2 regions of the Traorella sp. mt218 genome follow, and region 1 is predicted to be linked to the other one. Evidence: a T-box and tRNA genes for the amino acid it is inferred to sense, from the RefSeq annotation. Region 1 holds a T-box; the other holds one or more tRNA genes.

Region 1 (6,846 bases):
ATTCAAGGGTGTCATCTGGAAAGCAATTCTTTTTATCATATCGGATGTATCGATTTCAGACATTACATTTCTTATAATGCACATCACAGTCAGATTCAAGAAAATCTGCGAGCTTATATTCCCGATAGTACCTCTGTTTTTTATGAAAAACAGCTTATTATCCTGATCAAAACCGACAGTAACTGCAACTATCAAATGCTCGATCAGTTTCTTCATTCCAGCTCATTAAGCATGGGAATCAGCGATCCTTTTAAAGATCTCTATCAATTTACCACTTATCTCAGCCAAGCACAGACCGCCTTGCGTCTACGGCAATTCGTATCACCCGATACATATGTTAGTTTCTATGAAAAATGCAAGCCTTACCATATGTTTGAATACTTCAAAACAGAAGAACTCCTTCAATTTTGCCACCAACGTGTCCTTAACCTTAACTATTACGATGAACAAAATAAAACAAATTATATCAATACGTTACGGACTTATCTCTACTTTCAAAAAAGCATCCAGCAAACTGCAAATCATCTCTATGTACATCGCAATACCATCAATTATCGGATCCAGAAAATCAAAGAAATCATGGAAATTGACTTTAACCATTATGAATTAGACACTTTAGACGCTCACATGCTATGGTCCTGCGAAATCATTCAGTTTATCAACTATCGAAATCAAATTTCTAATTAAATGAGCATCAATTTACATTTCACATTTCTTTCTCAATATCAAATATTTACACCAATCTCATTTTTCTAAAACTTTTTTCATGCTTACTCTGGCAAATACCCCTCAAATATACAGATCTATACAAAAAAAAAACGCTGTTTCCTTTTATATAGGTTTCAGCGTTTTTCATTTGACTGGTCAATACAGTCCTATTGTTTATGCAACGATATTTACGATCTTTCCTTTAATGATGATAAACTTACGAATCTCTTTGCCTTCGATCTGTGCCTGTACGGTTTTCAGTGCCAATGCATTTTCTTTGATCTCATCTTCATTGGCATCCTTTTTCACTGTGATCGTACCCCTCAATTTACCATTTACTTGAACCGCAATTTCTACACTTTCTTCAACAAGGAAAGATTCATCATAAGTTGGCCAGCTCTCATAGGCAAGACTTTCGTCATGTCCTAATTTCTCCCAGATTTCTTCTCCGAGATGAGGAGCAAAGCAAGAGAGGATCTTGACAAAGCCTTGTGCATATTCACGATACAGCGTATCTGCTTTATAAGCATCATTGATGAAGATCATCATTTGTGAAATCGCAGTATTCAGATTCAAACTTTCAATATCCTTCGTAACTTTCTTAACCATGAAGTGATAGCTCTTATCAAGAGCATGATCATTGGTATCTGTAACACGATCCATTTCTACGATCAGACGATATACACGATCCAGCCATCTTCTTGAACCTTCAACACCCTGTTCGCTCCAAGGTTTGCTGGCTTCCAAAGGTCCCATGAACATCTCATAGATTCTTAGAGTATCTGCACCGTATTTTTCTACGACATCATTTGGATTTACGACAAATTCAGGATAACGTTTTCCCATCTTGATACCATTGGCACCTAAGATATATCCTTGGTGTACCAATTTCTTGAAAGGCTCTTTGGTCGGTACCAACCCTTTATCATAAAGATAATTGTTCCACATTCTTGAATAAAGCAAATGTCCGACAGCATGCTCCGGACCTCCGATATACAGATCGACCGGCATCCAGTGCTTTAATAATTCATAGTTTGCAAATTCTGAATCATTATGCGGATCGATATAGCGCAAGTAGTACCAGCTGCTTCCGGCACTTCCCGGCATCGTACTCGTTTCACGTTTTCCCTTTACCCCATCAATTTCTACATTGACCCAGTCAGTTGCCTTTTCCAGCGGGCTTGCACCGCTTTTTCCTGGGGAATAATCTTCCAGCTCAGGAAGGATCAATGGCAATTCATCATCTCTTAACGCCACCATATTGCCATTTTCAAGATGGACGATAGGAATCGGCTCACCCCAGTAACGCTGACGGGCAAAGATCCACTCACGCAGACGATAATTGACATGCTTGCTTCCACAATGATGTTCTTCCAGCCAGGCAAGCATCTTATCAATGGCTTCCTGTTTATTCAAGCCATCCAAAAATTCTGAATTGATATGTAATCCGTCTTCTTCATAAGCGTGTTCACTGATATCTCCGCCATCCAGTACCTGAATGATTTCCAAGCCAAACTTTTTCGCAAAATCATAATCACGCTGATCATGAGCCGGAACTGCCATGATCGCACCTGTACCATAAGTTGCCAATACATAATCACTGATCCAGATCGGAATCTTCTTTCCGTTTACCGGATTCACTGCATAAGCACCTGTAAAGACACCTGTTTTTTCCTTATTCAATTCGGTTCTTTCCAGATCGGATTTACCGGCACATACCTTCTTATAAGCCTCTACATCCGCTTTGCAGTCATCCGTAGTAATCACGTCAATCAAGCGATGCTCCGGAGCCAAAACACAATAAGTAGCACCGAAAAGCGTATCACAGCGAGTCGTGAAAACCGTAAAGCTTTCATCATGACCATCTACCTTAAAATCTACATGAGCTCCGATTGATTTACCGATCCAGTTACGCTGCATCTCTTTGGTTGATTCAGGCCAGTCAATTTCATCCAAACCTTCCAGCAAGCGTTCTGCATACTGTACGATGTCAATGACCCATTGACGCATATTCTTACGAACAACCGGATAACCGCCTCTTTCACTCTTGCCATCTACGATTTCATCATTGGCTAATACAGTTCCCAATTCTTCACACCAGTTTACCGGCATCTCAACACACTTTGCCAATCCATCATTAAATAACTGTTTAAAGATCCACTGCGTCCACTTATAAAATGATGGATCACAAGTCGAAACCTCTTTTGTCCAGTCATAGCTGAAGCCAAGCATCTTTAACTGCTTCGTAAAAGTTGCGATATTTTTCTTTGTAAAGCCATCCGGATGATTTCCCGTCTGGATCGCATACTGTTCAGCAGGCAATCCAAAGCTGTCAAAACCCATTGGATGCAACACATTATATCCCTGCATACGCTTCATACGACTGACGATATCCGTCGCTGTATATCCTTCCGGATGTCCGGCATGCAAACCTACTCCTGATGGATAAGGAAACATATCCAAGGCATAAAATTTAGGCTTTGAAAAATCATGAACATCCGTATAAAATGTCTGATGATCTTCCCAGTATTTCTGCCATTTTGCTTCCATCTTCTTATGATCAAATCCCATAATCTTTCCTCCTAAAAATAAAAAAAGCACCCTCTAAGGACGCTTAGCGTGGTACCACCTTAGTTCACCAAAAGTGCACTCAATGTCCATAACGCTGGACTAGCCGGCTCCTTAGCGAGTTCACCCTTTATCATGACTGATTTCCACCACCCATCAGCTCTCTATCCATAACGCCGGACTACTACTCTAATTCATCGCCATTTACTTATTAAGAATAGCAATTTTCATGTTTCCTGTCAAGAACAACAAAAAGATTTGTCACAAAATTGACAAATCCTTTCTACATATAATCTTTATTAATACTATTATTTCTAATAATTCAACGCTTCATATTCACCAGGATCAACCATTTCTACCGTTGTAGAATCATATCCGCTCACCTTGATCTCAGCAGTAAATACAACCTTGATCCCTTCCTCTTCAGCCGAAAAACCAAATTTCTCATTTTCGATATAACCATCTTTATTGATCGTAATGACAAATGCATCAAATGTCAGCGAAGATAAAGCTGCCAGCGTTTCTTCATCCATCGTAGAACCCTCCAGGCTTCCCAATGTATCCATCAATTGAGTCAGCTCTTCTTTCGTCGGTTCGATCGTAACAATTGTCTTATCACCATCTTTAGAAGCTTTCATATTCTTAAACTCAGTACTCACTTCACCCACATTGGCCATCTGCCGGGCCTCTGAAACATCCATGGTCATCATTGTTTTCTGGCCATCAGTATTTGTATAAACGACACCATCATAATATGTCTGCTCAGTGGATATATTGGTACCAAACAACGATGCATCCACGATCGTATGATACATCAAATCACTTTGGATCCCTGCCATTTCCACCGTCATCTCTATAGGCATATCCAATGATAAATTTTCTGTCGCAGAATCAGAACTGCTCATTTCCATATTAACTGAAATATTCGCATTCATACTTAATGAGTCAAGCTCTTTCATTTTTTCACTGGCATTTTCCAACAATACTTTTGGATCCTCAGCAGGTTCAGAATTGTTGCAGGCTGCCAATGAGAACGACAGCATGATCGCTGCCGCAGCACATAACACTCTTTTCATTGTCTTTTTCATAGGTCCCTTTCCGCTCCTTACAATAGAGCTTTTTAGTGATTTCATTATATCATCGAATATTTACATCGACAAGATTTAAAGGACCAACTAACGATTCTGTAATAAAAGGCCGTTTAATCCTAAACGACCTTTATTTCAAACCTTTTTACATTCCCCATACCAGCCAGATATAAATATAACCGGCAAGTACGGCCGCAAGTGTAAACGGAACACCGATCCGCAAGAAATCACGTGTGCTGACAGATTCCCCATTCTTACGCAGGATACCAATGGCTGCGATATTTGCGGAAGCTCCGATAGGTGTTAAGTTACCACCTAATGTGGCTCCTGTAAGCAAGCCAAAATAGAATACATACGGTGCCATCCCTGCCCCGCCATTCATCAAAGCAGCAATCGATGAAACAACCGGCAGCATGGTCGCAACATATGGAATATTATCAATGAACGCCGATAAAATAACCGACGCAAAAACGATCAAAGTATAAAGAAGGAAAGCATTATCCCCGGAAACCTGATAGAAAAGATTGGCAACGGCATCAATCACGCCGGCTTTCGTAATACCTTCGATCACGATAAAGATACCAAACAATAATAAAAGCGTATCCTTATCCAAATCTCTGATGACCATCTTGACAGGTTCAATATCTCTCTTTTTGATACAGGCACGAATGACACCGATAATACATAATGCAAAACAGATCAATCCGCTTCTTAAGTTATAAAGGGTCACGAAGCCTGCATTTGCAGGTTCCTGCAAAAAAGAAGCACATATCAGCAACACAACGGTCGCAATCATCAAAAACGATGGAAAGTAATCAGTCACTTCAGTTTCTACCTTGGCACTGACCTTCTGATTTTCATCACGAAACAAATACAACAGAACAACGATGGATGCTAAAGCGCCTAACTCTACGCCCCAGAAAATTCCCGGTTTACCTAACATCCAAAAGAAATCAAGAAATGTCATACCGGCATATCCACCCAGAAGAATGCTCGTTGTATCTCCGACAAGCGTTGCAGCTCCTTGAAGATTACTAGATACCGCAATCGCAATCAATACCGGTACCGGTGATATTTTTAATTTTTTAGAAATTGCCAGACCGATCGGTGCTACCATCAAAACAGTTGCGACATTATCGACAAAAGCACTGATGACCCCTGCAAATAAAGCCAATGATGTTACTGCCCATTTCACATCCGGAACCTTTGAAATCAAAATCTCTGCCAGACGTGCAGGCATCTTGCTCTCGACAAATAATGTCACGGTACCCATCGTACCGCCAATCATTAAAAGCACATTATAGTCAACAGCCCCCAAAGCATCCAAAAGGCTCATATCATACATGCCTGCAATGCCAAGAATCACAAATACGGCCGCCGAAGTCAGTGCGATCCACGGGCGATATTTCTGAAAAGCCAGCATCAAGACATATGTAATAAGAAAAATAACTAATGCGAAAACCATATATCCTCCTCTTATATTAAACAAGTACCCCTATTATAACATTACCCTTTCCGGCTATTAATGTAATCTTTTAGAGTTTATTCACAATTATTTGCAAACAAAAACATGGGCCTTCATCAGAAAGCCCATGTCTTATCGTTTATTTTACTGATTCTTTTTTTCTCATAAAGAGAATGCCCATACCAGCCACAAGCATCATACCATAATAGAAATACATATTTATATCGCTTGTATTAGGAGTCTGAGGTGTTACAGGAGTTTCCGGATCTGTTGGCTTTTCAGGTTCAACAGGAACTTCATTCTTTTCGAATTTAGCCGTTAATTCCAGATCACTTGTTACCGGCGTATTGAAATCATATGCCTTATCGCCATCATACCAGCCGACAAAAGTATGACCTTCTTTCTTTGGATCCACTGGCTTCACTGCAGTTTTACCATGCTCGATCACCTGGCTTTCAACACCATCACTAAATGATACAGTATATTTCATAACTTCAAATTTAGCCGTCAATGTTACATCATCTGTCACCGGTGTATTGAAATCATACTCAGTATCTCCATGATACCAGCCTGCAAATGCATAACCTTCTTTTTTAGGATCAGCCGGTCTTACTGCCGTCTTTCCATAATCTACTTCTTGTGCCGGCGCATCATCACCAAAGGAAACAATAAAGGTAATCGGTTTCCACTGTGCATATAGATCAATGCGTACGCCACCATTTCCATTATCATTTAAAGCAATTGTTTCACCGGCTTTATAACCTTTACCACTTCCGTCAGCCTTTGTATTCCAGCCTTCAAAAGTATAACCTGTGCGCGTTGGCATTGAAGATGAAACTACGATTTCATTCGCATTTGTGAAATTATTCGTCGGTCCTCCTTCTCCGCCATTTGCATCATAATAAAGAGAATTCGCTGTCTTCATGATCTTAACTTTCTGACTGACACTTGCAGAAGCTGATTTTTCAGAAACAAGAACATCGCTTCCTTCTTTCTGAGTAGCTGTCACAGTAACGC
Region 2 (6,846 bases), on a different contig from region 1:
ATAATTTCTTTTTCAAACCATAAAGATGACGCCGATGCGGAGCCACCCGTATATAAATCCCTCGATTTTTCAAAACACGCGCACACTCATCAACAGGTGCAGGTGCAAAGATATTCGTTATGCCATCAATACTTTCATCCTCAAAAGGCAAACGAAAAATGCTGGCAACGACATACTGGGTATGCTTATCCATCCGTGAAGCTATCTTTAAAGCATCTTTACTTAGATCCACGCCATAGCATTCAGCCACATGTCGGCTCATGCCGGAAGTATAATAGCCTTCCCCACAGCCCAGATCCAGCAATACCCTTACCTGTAACCGAGTCACAATTTCTTCTAATCTTTCTTTTAAGAGGTGATAATAATCGGCATTCAAAAAGCGATGACGTGCGGCTACCATTTCTTTTGAATCCCCATGATTTCCGCCAAGCATCAGGTTTACATAGCCTTGTCTGGCCCTGTCATAGGTATGATTGTTTTCACACCTGAAAGTTTTCTCACAGCATACCAGCTTAGCACCGCACTTAGGACAGATCATAGAAGCGCCTTTCTGGCGTCATTATATATTATCTTAAAATCTTCAAATGTCACATCCTGATATCCCTGGTCGTTTTTACGATAGATAAAGATATGGTCATGACCATCTTTATAAATATTATATCTGTTACCACTCAATTCGATCTCTCCGAAATCATAGCGATTCTCATCCTTGCGCATCTGCAGCTCAAGATCAGCAATTTCTTCCTTCTCGATACGCCACGTATAAGTTCCGTAAATCGGAAATGCCTTGATTACGATGACCGTATCTTCAACTTTCTGTTCATTCAGCCTTATGAATTTCATCTCGATATTTGAACGGACATCCACCGGCTGATCAAAGTCAACCTGACTCAGCACTTTTTTATAATCATCGTAGGTTTCATAAGGAACGATGACCAAAGAAACGGGATTCCCTACAAATGCATCTTTCGCAATGACCGGAACCTCCAATCTTGAAAAAACGATCTTTTCGATTCGATTATTTGCGAAAGCTCTGCTTTCGATCCATTTGATTTTTTTATGAAAATGAATCTGCGTCAAATAATTTCCTTCAAATGTTTCGACACCTATGGTCGTTGTCTTTTCTCCCAGATGTACATAATGAAGCGATTTTTTCTTAAAATCATCACCATCGATCACCAGTACGAAATCATTAAAATACAATTCTCCGTCCTTAAACAAGTAAAGCCTTTTTTCAACCATTCCTATCCCTCCGTTACGACTATGCAGATACATCCTTTATGAAGCGTGATCTTACTTTCTTTTCCTATAAACTCATTATCGACACCCAGTGTCGTCGCATTGCTTAAGCCTTTATGATCCAATGGATATTTCAGATTCTCAATAGAAATCAATGATTCCTCCACCAATGAAAAAACACTGATATAACCCCGCATGGAAGCATCAAAACATCTGCTTCCTTCACAAAGCACTTCTACACGGCTGTTTTGAGAAACCAACACCCCATGGGCCTTTTTCTGACATAAATAATTCAAGCACTGAATATTCCCTATGGTATGCTCCAAGCGTCCGCCCATAGCACCATACATCACAAATTCATCATACCCTCTTTCAAGTCCTGCCTGAATGGCCAGCATCATATCCGTATCATCTTTTTCCGGTTGGCTGCGTAAAACCTCGACATGACTGATTGAATGAGGATATGAATCAAAATCACCAACGACCAGCTGTGGACGGATATGCAGCTTCAAACAATACTGATATCCTCCGTCAACAGCAATGACAAAATCATTTTTTTGAAGAGAAATGTTTTCTTCCTTCATTTCTCCTGCACCAATTAAAATACATTTCTTGCTCATGCTATCATTTTATCACAAATTAAGAGCTGTGATGAACAATTCTATCATTATTTCATTGAATATTTTCAAGCCAGCGCGTTGCCCCTATCTGCGTGGTTGCCTTACCACCGCATTCATTACCGAAATCAAGACAGTCCATGAGCGATTGCTTCTCCAAAAGCGCTTTTAAAAAGCCTGCCACAAAGCTGTCACCGGCTCCTGTCGTATCGACACATACAACTTCTTTTTTAGGCGATACCCAGCAATGAAGCGTATCATTGTGAACATAACAGCCCTTGGCACCTACCTTAATGATGACATTTTTTGCTCCTGCATGATAAAGCTGTTCTGCCGATGCTTCAACGCTGTCAGCCCGTGTCACAAGCTGTGCCTCGGCATCATTGCAAAAAAGATAATCCACATATGGCAGTGACAGTTTAAGATCATCAAGCGTTTCCTGATGCTTACATTTTGTCATGTCGGCTGCAACGATCATCCCCTGCTTTTTAGCCGTCTTAAATAAGACCATCAGCTCATGATCCCTGATCTGAGGGAAAACAAAGATACTGGCAAAACAAACTATTTTCGCCGATGTGACAAAAGGCAATGGAATATCCTCTAAGGTCAGCTTTCTTAAAGAACCATTGGCATTTGTCAGAAAATGTCGTGATCCGTCTTTTTTGATCAATACGGTATTGATCCCTGTTTTCAGGTCATCACGCATCGTTTTTTCATTCAAGAGGATTTGCTGCTGCCGGCATTTCTTTACAATAAATTCCCCTGCCTGATCTTTTCCAAGAATCGTCATCAATTCTACTCTTTTATGGAAAGCCGAGAGAACAAGCGCCTCATTCAAGGCATCTCCGCCATAAGATAATTCGATATCTTCACATGGATAAGATCCTTCTTGAAAAACATGTTCATCTGTCGGGTATGCAAGCACATCTAAAATTGCTGCTCCTATGATAATAATTTCAGGTTTCATTTTATCATCTCCGACTCTATTCTATCATATTTTTCGACATGATCCTTCCTGCTTTTGATTCTATGATAAAGAAAGATTTAATAAAATGAAAATGGGTGTTGCATTTTTGTCTATTTTTTTATATAATAAACAGGCACAAAGCAATACGGTTCCTTAGCCAAGTGGTAAGGCAATAGACTGCAACTCTGTGATCGCCAGTTCAAATCTGGCAGGAACCTCCATTTATGGGCTCGTGGTGAAACTGGTAGACGCAAGGGACTTAAAATCCCTCGGATGAATAATCCGTGCCGGTTCGATTCCGGCCGGGCCCACCATTTTTGAAATATATGCTAATTCGTAAAACGAATTAGCTATTTTTATATATTTTCTGACTTATTTTAAACTGTTTGATAGTTCATGTTCGCAAGAGGATATTTAGCTTATCAACTGAATTTGATTGAAACTTTGCCTTGATGGAGCGTATGTTAAAAATCTAAAAGAAAATGTCAATATTTTGGATTTTTATACAGGAATGCTCCGGTTTTTCATTCAGAAGACAGGAATCAGGATCTCATAAATTATAAAAATAAAGTACATAATAAAAAGGATGACCTAAGTCACTCTTTTTCTAAGAAATAATATCACTATAAATAATAAAATTATATTTGCAGTAAATACAAAAGAATCAAAATATCGCCTTATAATTTGATTTTATCATATAAATAATAACAATAAAAGATTTTATTTTAGCTATATTTTGGGTATTATATAAGTGAATAAAAAAGTATAAACTTGATTGTTTGGTAGTTATCAAAATAAAAATGAAGGTCTGTCTTTACTTAGAGGCTCATTTCAAAATAAATAGGAAAATAAATTAGAAAATATTGTACTTGAAATTTATTTAAGAAAAAGATAGTAATGAAGAAGCATTGTTACATAAAGAAACATATTAGAATAATTATTACTTTATTTTGAGATATATCAGGGAGGAATGAACATGAAAAAAAAGCTAGTAATAGCGTTGGGACTAGTGCTGGTTGTATTACTAGTACTTTGCAGTATGAATTATAGGGAAATAAATGGAGTATATCAAAAGAAATACGGTGATACTCAAATTACGCTGACAATGAATAATGGAAGATATTCATTTTCTGGAGAATTGTCTTATTCATATATTGGAGATATAGTTCCACAGTCAGGTTATATTTATCAGCAGAAAGATAAATACTATTATCTTACTTCTAAATTGAATGAGGGTCCTTATTTTGAAGTAAAAGGAAATAATATTATTTTGCATTTAGCTGTTCATTATAGCACTGCATATGAATTTTATAAAATCAGATAATTTGGCAGAAGAAAATAAGTGTTGGCAAGTGATAAACGATGAAATATTTTAGAGCTTGTTTTAACAGAATCCTATATTGTTGCTATTAGTTATTACTCAATGGAAAAAGAATTAAACAAGCCAATTGATTTTAATATTTTAGGCAGTGATTCATATAACTGTATCAGCGAAACATTCAGAGTCAATTATCTTACAAGACCATAGATCCACGACTATATCAATACTGTAAATCATAGCTTCAGATAATGATAAAGCAGGAAGACAGGTTTATGATAAATTTATAGAAAAATATCAGCCATAAAAATGAAGTACATAATAAAAAGAATGAACTAAGTCACTCTTTTTCTAAAAAATATCACTGATAAATAATAAAATTACACTTTGCAGTAAATACAAAAGAATCAAAATATCGCCTTATAATTCGATTTTATCATATAAATAATATCATTAAAAGACTTTATTTTAGCCATATTTTAGATATTATATAAGTGAAGACAATGTATAATCATGAAAGAGGTGGATCTTATGAAAGAGGTGTTAAATTTGATGATATTCGTTTCCTGTATAGGACGACTACCATTACGAGGAAACTGAAAATAAATATTTAATAATAGTATAATATAAAGAAAGATCGTCTAGCAGAGGAAAGACCAGTGGATATTTTAAACTAATACATAATCTGATGGAGCGATTGTTTTAAGCACATATAAATATTCAGGCGGATCAAATATGATGCAAAGAGTATTTTATTTAAAACAATGGTGACATAACGACATTCAAAATTTTGATGACAAGCATTTTAATATGTAGCAGGTCGATTCGTATCAGCAATTCTGGAATACATTTCTTCGGCCGTTAGCCAGATTTTGTCATAGCTGCAACTTTATCAACAAGCTATTGAAACAATATTTGCAGGGCAAATAACTGACATGTGTCTTTTTGGAAAGAAAGGAAAAGTAACGATAACGGGTTCCTGCAAGAGTATCGTTGAATGGACAGATAATAAGTTCTATGCAAGAAATGGTTCTGTATTTAGATCTGTTGTTAATCTTTTATCTTAATCAGGAATAAGAGAAAGGTATCGCCTTTCTCTTATTATAAATTAAAAAATATATATGATAAATATCATAACAAGTCACAGTTTATCGCATAAAAAAAGGAGGAAATATATATATAATGAATTGCTATTAAATGAGCTCTTTATAATATATATAGGTAATTATATGAACATTAAAAACTTTTTAAAAAAATATCGTATAACTTTTATTTATGGTATAAGTATGATTCCGTCTACTAGATTAAACCCACTAATTACTAGAATCTTTTTAGACATAGAAAATGCATATTCTTATAAAAATCAATTAATTGCTATAGAATTGGTATTTTTGCTTCTTTCCCTTATTCTTATTTTCAGCTTATATAGATATTATAAAAAGAAATATAAAATCATTCTTATAGGTATAAATGTCCTAAATATGATTCTTTTTAGCTATATAGTGCTCAATGCAATATTTAAGTTATCTGGCGATTATCAAACAATTTTAAGTTATACATCTTATCAAATGTTGCCGATATACTGGGTGATACATCTTATCAGCTGGGGATTTTACCAAATACAGAATAAAAGATAAGACTGCATTAATGAAAAGATTCAGAATAATTTGTAGTATCACTATGTCCTGCTGAGCAAAGAAAGTATCTATATTTTTTATCTATTATAATCTGAATTTTAAAATTTGATGAAGGGTACACAATAGCTTTAAAGGAGCATGACATCATCGCAGAATATTGTTTAGATATCAAAAAGTATCTCTTATTCTGAAAGTACAAACGGTGATAAAACAGCTTTAATACCCGCATGTGGTTATGTATATATGAATGGCTAATCTGATTGAAAAGGGGAGAATAATATGTTTGATATACTTGGAATAGATAATTATTTTCTGCGCTTACTGATAGTCTTTACGGTTGTATGCCTGGCAATGCTACCGGTTATTGTATTTGCTGTTTTTCAAATAAGGCTTTGTGCAAGAAACAGGAAAAAACTTGGATGGATCTTACCGATACTGAGTATTCTTATGATTTTAGCTTCTTTTTGGGATGGCTATCAAAACCGATATTTAAATCCATTTTATTTCTATTATAGCTTGTTTATGACGCTTGCTGTGATCATCGCAACCTTTATGAAGAGTTTTCCTAAAAGAAAAACAGCTATTCTTTCCGTAATGCTGTTATGCTTTCTGACTTGGATATTCTTTGATTATACGAATGTCGTAAGCACAAATGTCGATACGAAAAACGTAATTATAAAGTATCCTTTGCATTTTGACAATGGAAGATGTACTATAGAAAAACATGATTCACTTACCAATTCTTCTTCGGATATCATATCTTGTCTTGATACAGCGGTATATATTGATGATGATCAATTCGGAGCTTATATATATATTTCATCAGATGATATTTTCTCCAAAAGAAATATTCTTAAAGAGCTTATTATGCTCAAAAAAGAAGAAGAACCTATGACAAAAGAAGAATGGAAAGAAAACGGAATGCAATTACAAGTATATCAGTATAAAATCCCTGATAGTCCAAAAGAAACTTATAAGCCATATTATCGTATTCACTTCTCTTACGAGAATCAATTTTATAAAATTTATCTATATACAGATTCCTTTACTTCAGAGCATTCCAGCAAC

The links. The T-box of region 1 lies ahead of leuS (leucine--tRNA ligase). A T-box ahead of a tRNA ligase gene usually reads a tRNA of that ligase, here a tRNA-Leu.
Region 2: it has a tRNA-Leu gene. The T-box ahead of leuS (leucine--tRNA ligase) is inferred to sense a tRNA for this amino acid. The anticodon was not compared.

What each region holds. Positions count from the first base shown of each region.
Region 1 is NZ_JBVAYM010000019.1:38,492-45,337, reverse strand. It holds partial or broken gene ACZYT3_RS09790 (PucR family transcriptional regulator) at 1-687, shown strand, start outside; gene leuS (leucine--tRNA ligase) at 883-3,279, opposite strand; T-box leader at 3,312-3,483, opposite strand; gene ACZYT3_RS09780 (DUF6612 family protein) at 3,591-4,364, opposite strand; gene ACZYT3_RS09775 (ArsB/NhaD family transporter) at 4,510-5,829, opposite strand; gene ACZYT3_RS09770 (InlB B-repeat-containing protein) at 5,969-6,846, opposite strand, start outside.
Region 2 is NZ_JBVAYM010000005.1:21,513-28,358, forward strand. It holds gene ACZYT3_RS03805 (GNAT family N-acetyltransferase) at 1-538, opposite strand, end outside; gene ACZYT3_RS03810 (leucine-rich repeat protein) at 535-1,242, opposite strand; gene ACZYT3_RS03815 (thiamine diphosphokinase) at 1,245-1,859, opposite strand; gene ACZYT3_RS03820 (carbohydrate kinase family protein) at 1,912-2,823, opposite strand; tRNA gene ACZYT3_RS03825 (tRNA-Cys) at 2,971-3,044, shown strand; tRNA gene ACZYT3_RS03830 (tRNA-Leu) at 3,050-3,137, shown strand; gene ACZYT3_RS03835 (hypothetical protein) at 3,800-4,147, shown strand; gene ACZYT3_RS03840 (hypothetical protein) at 6,058-6,846, shown strand, end outside.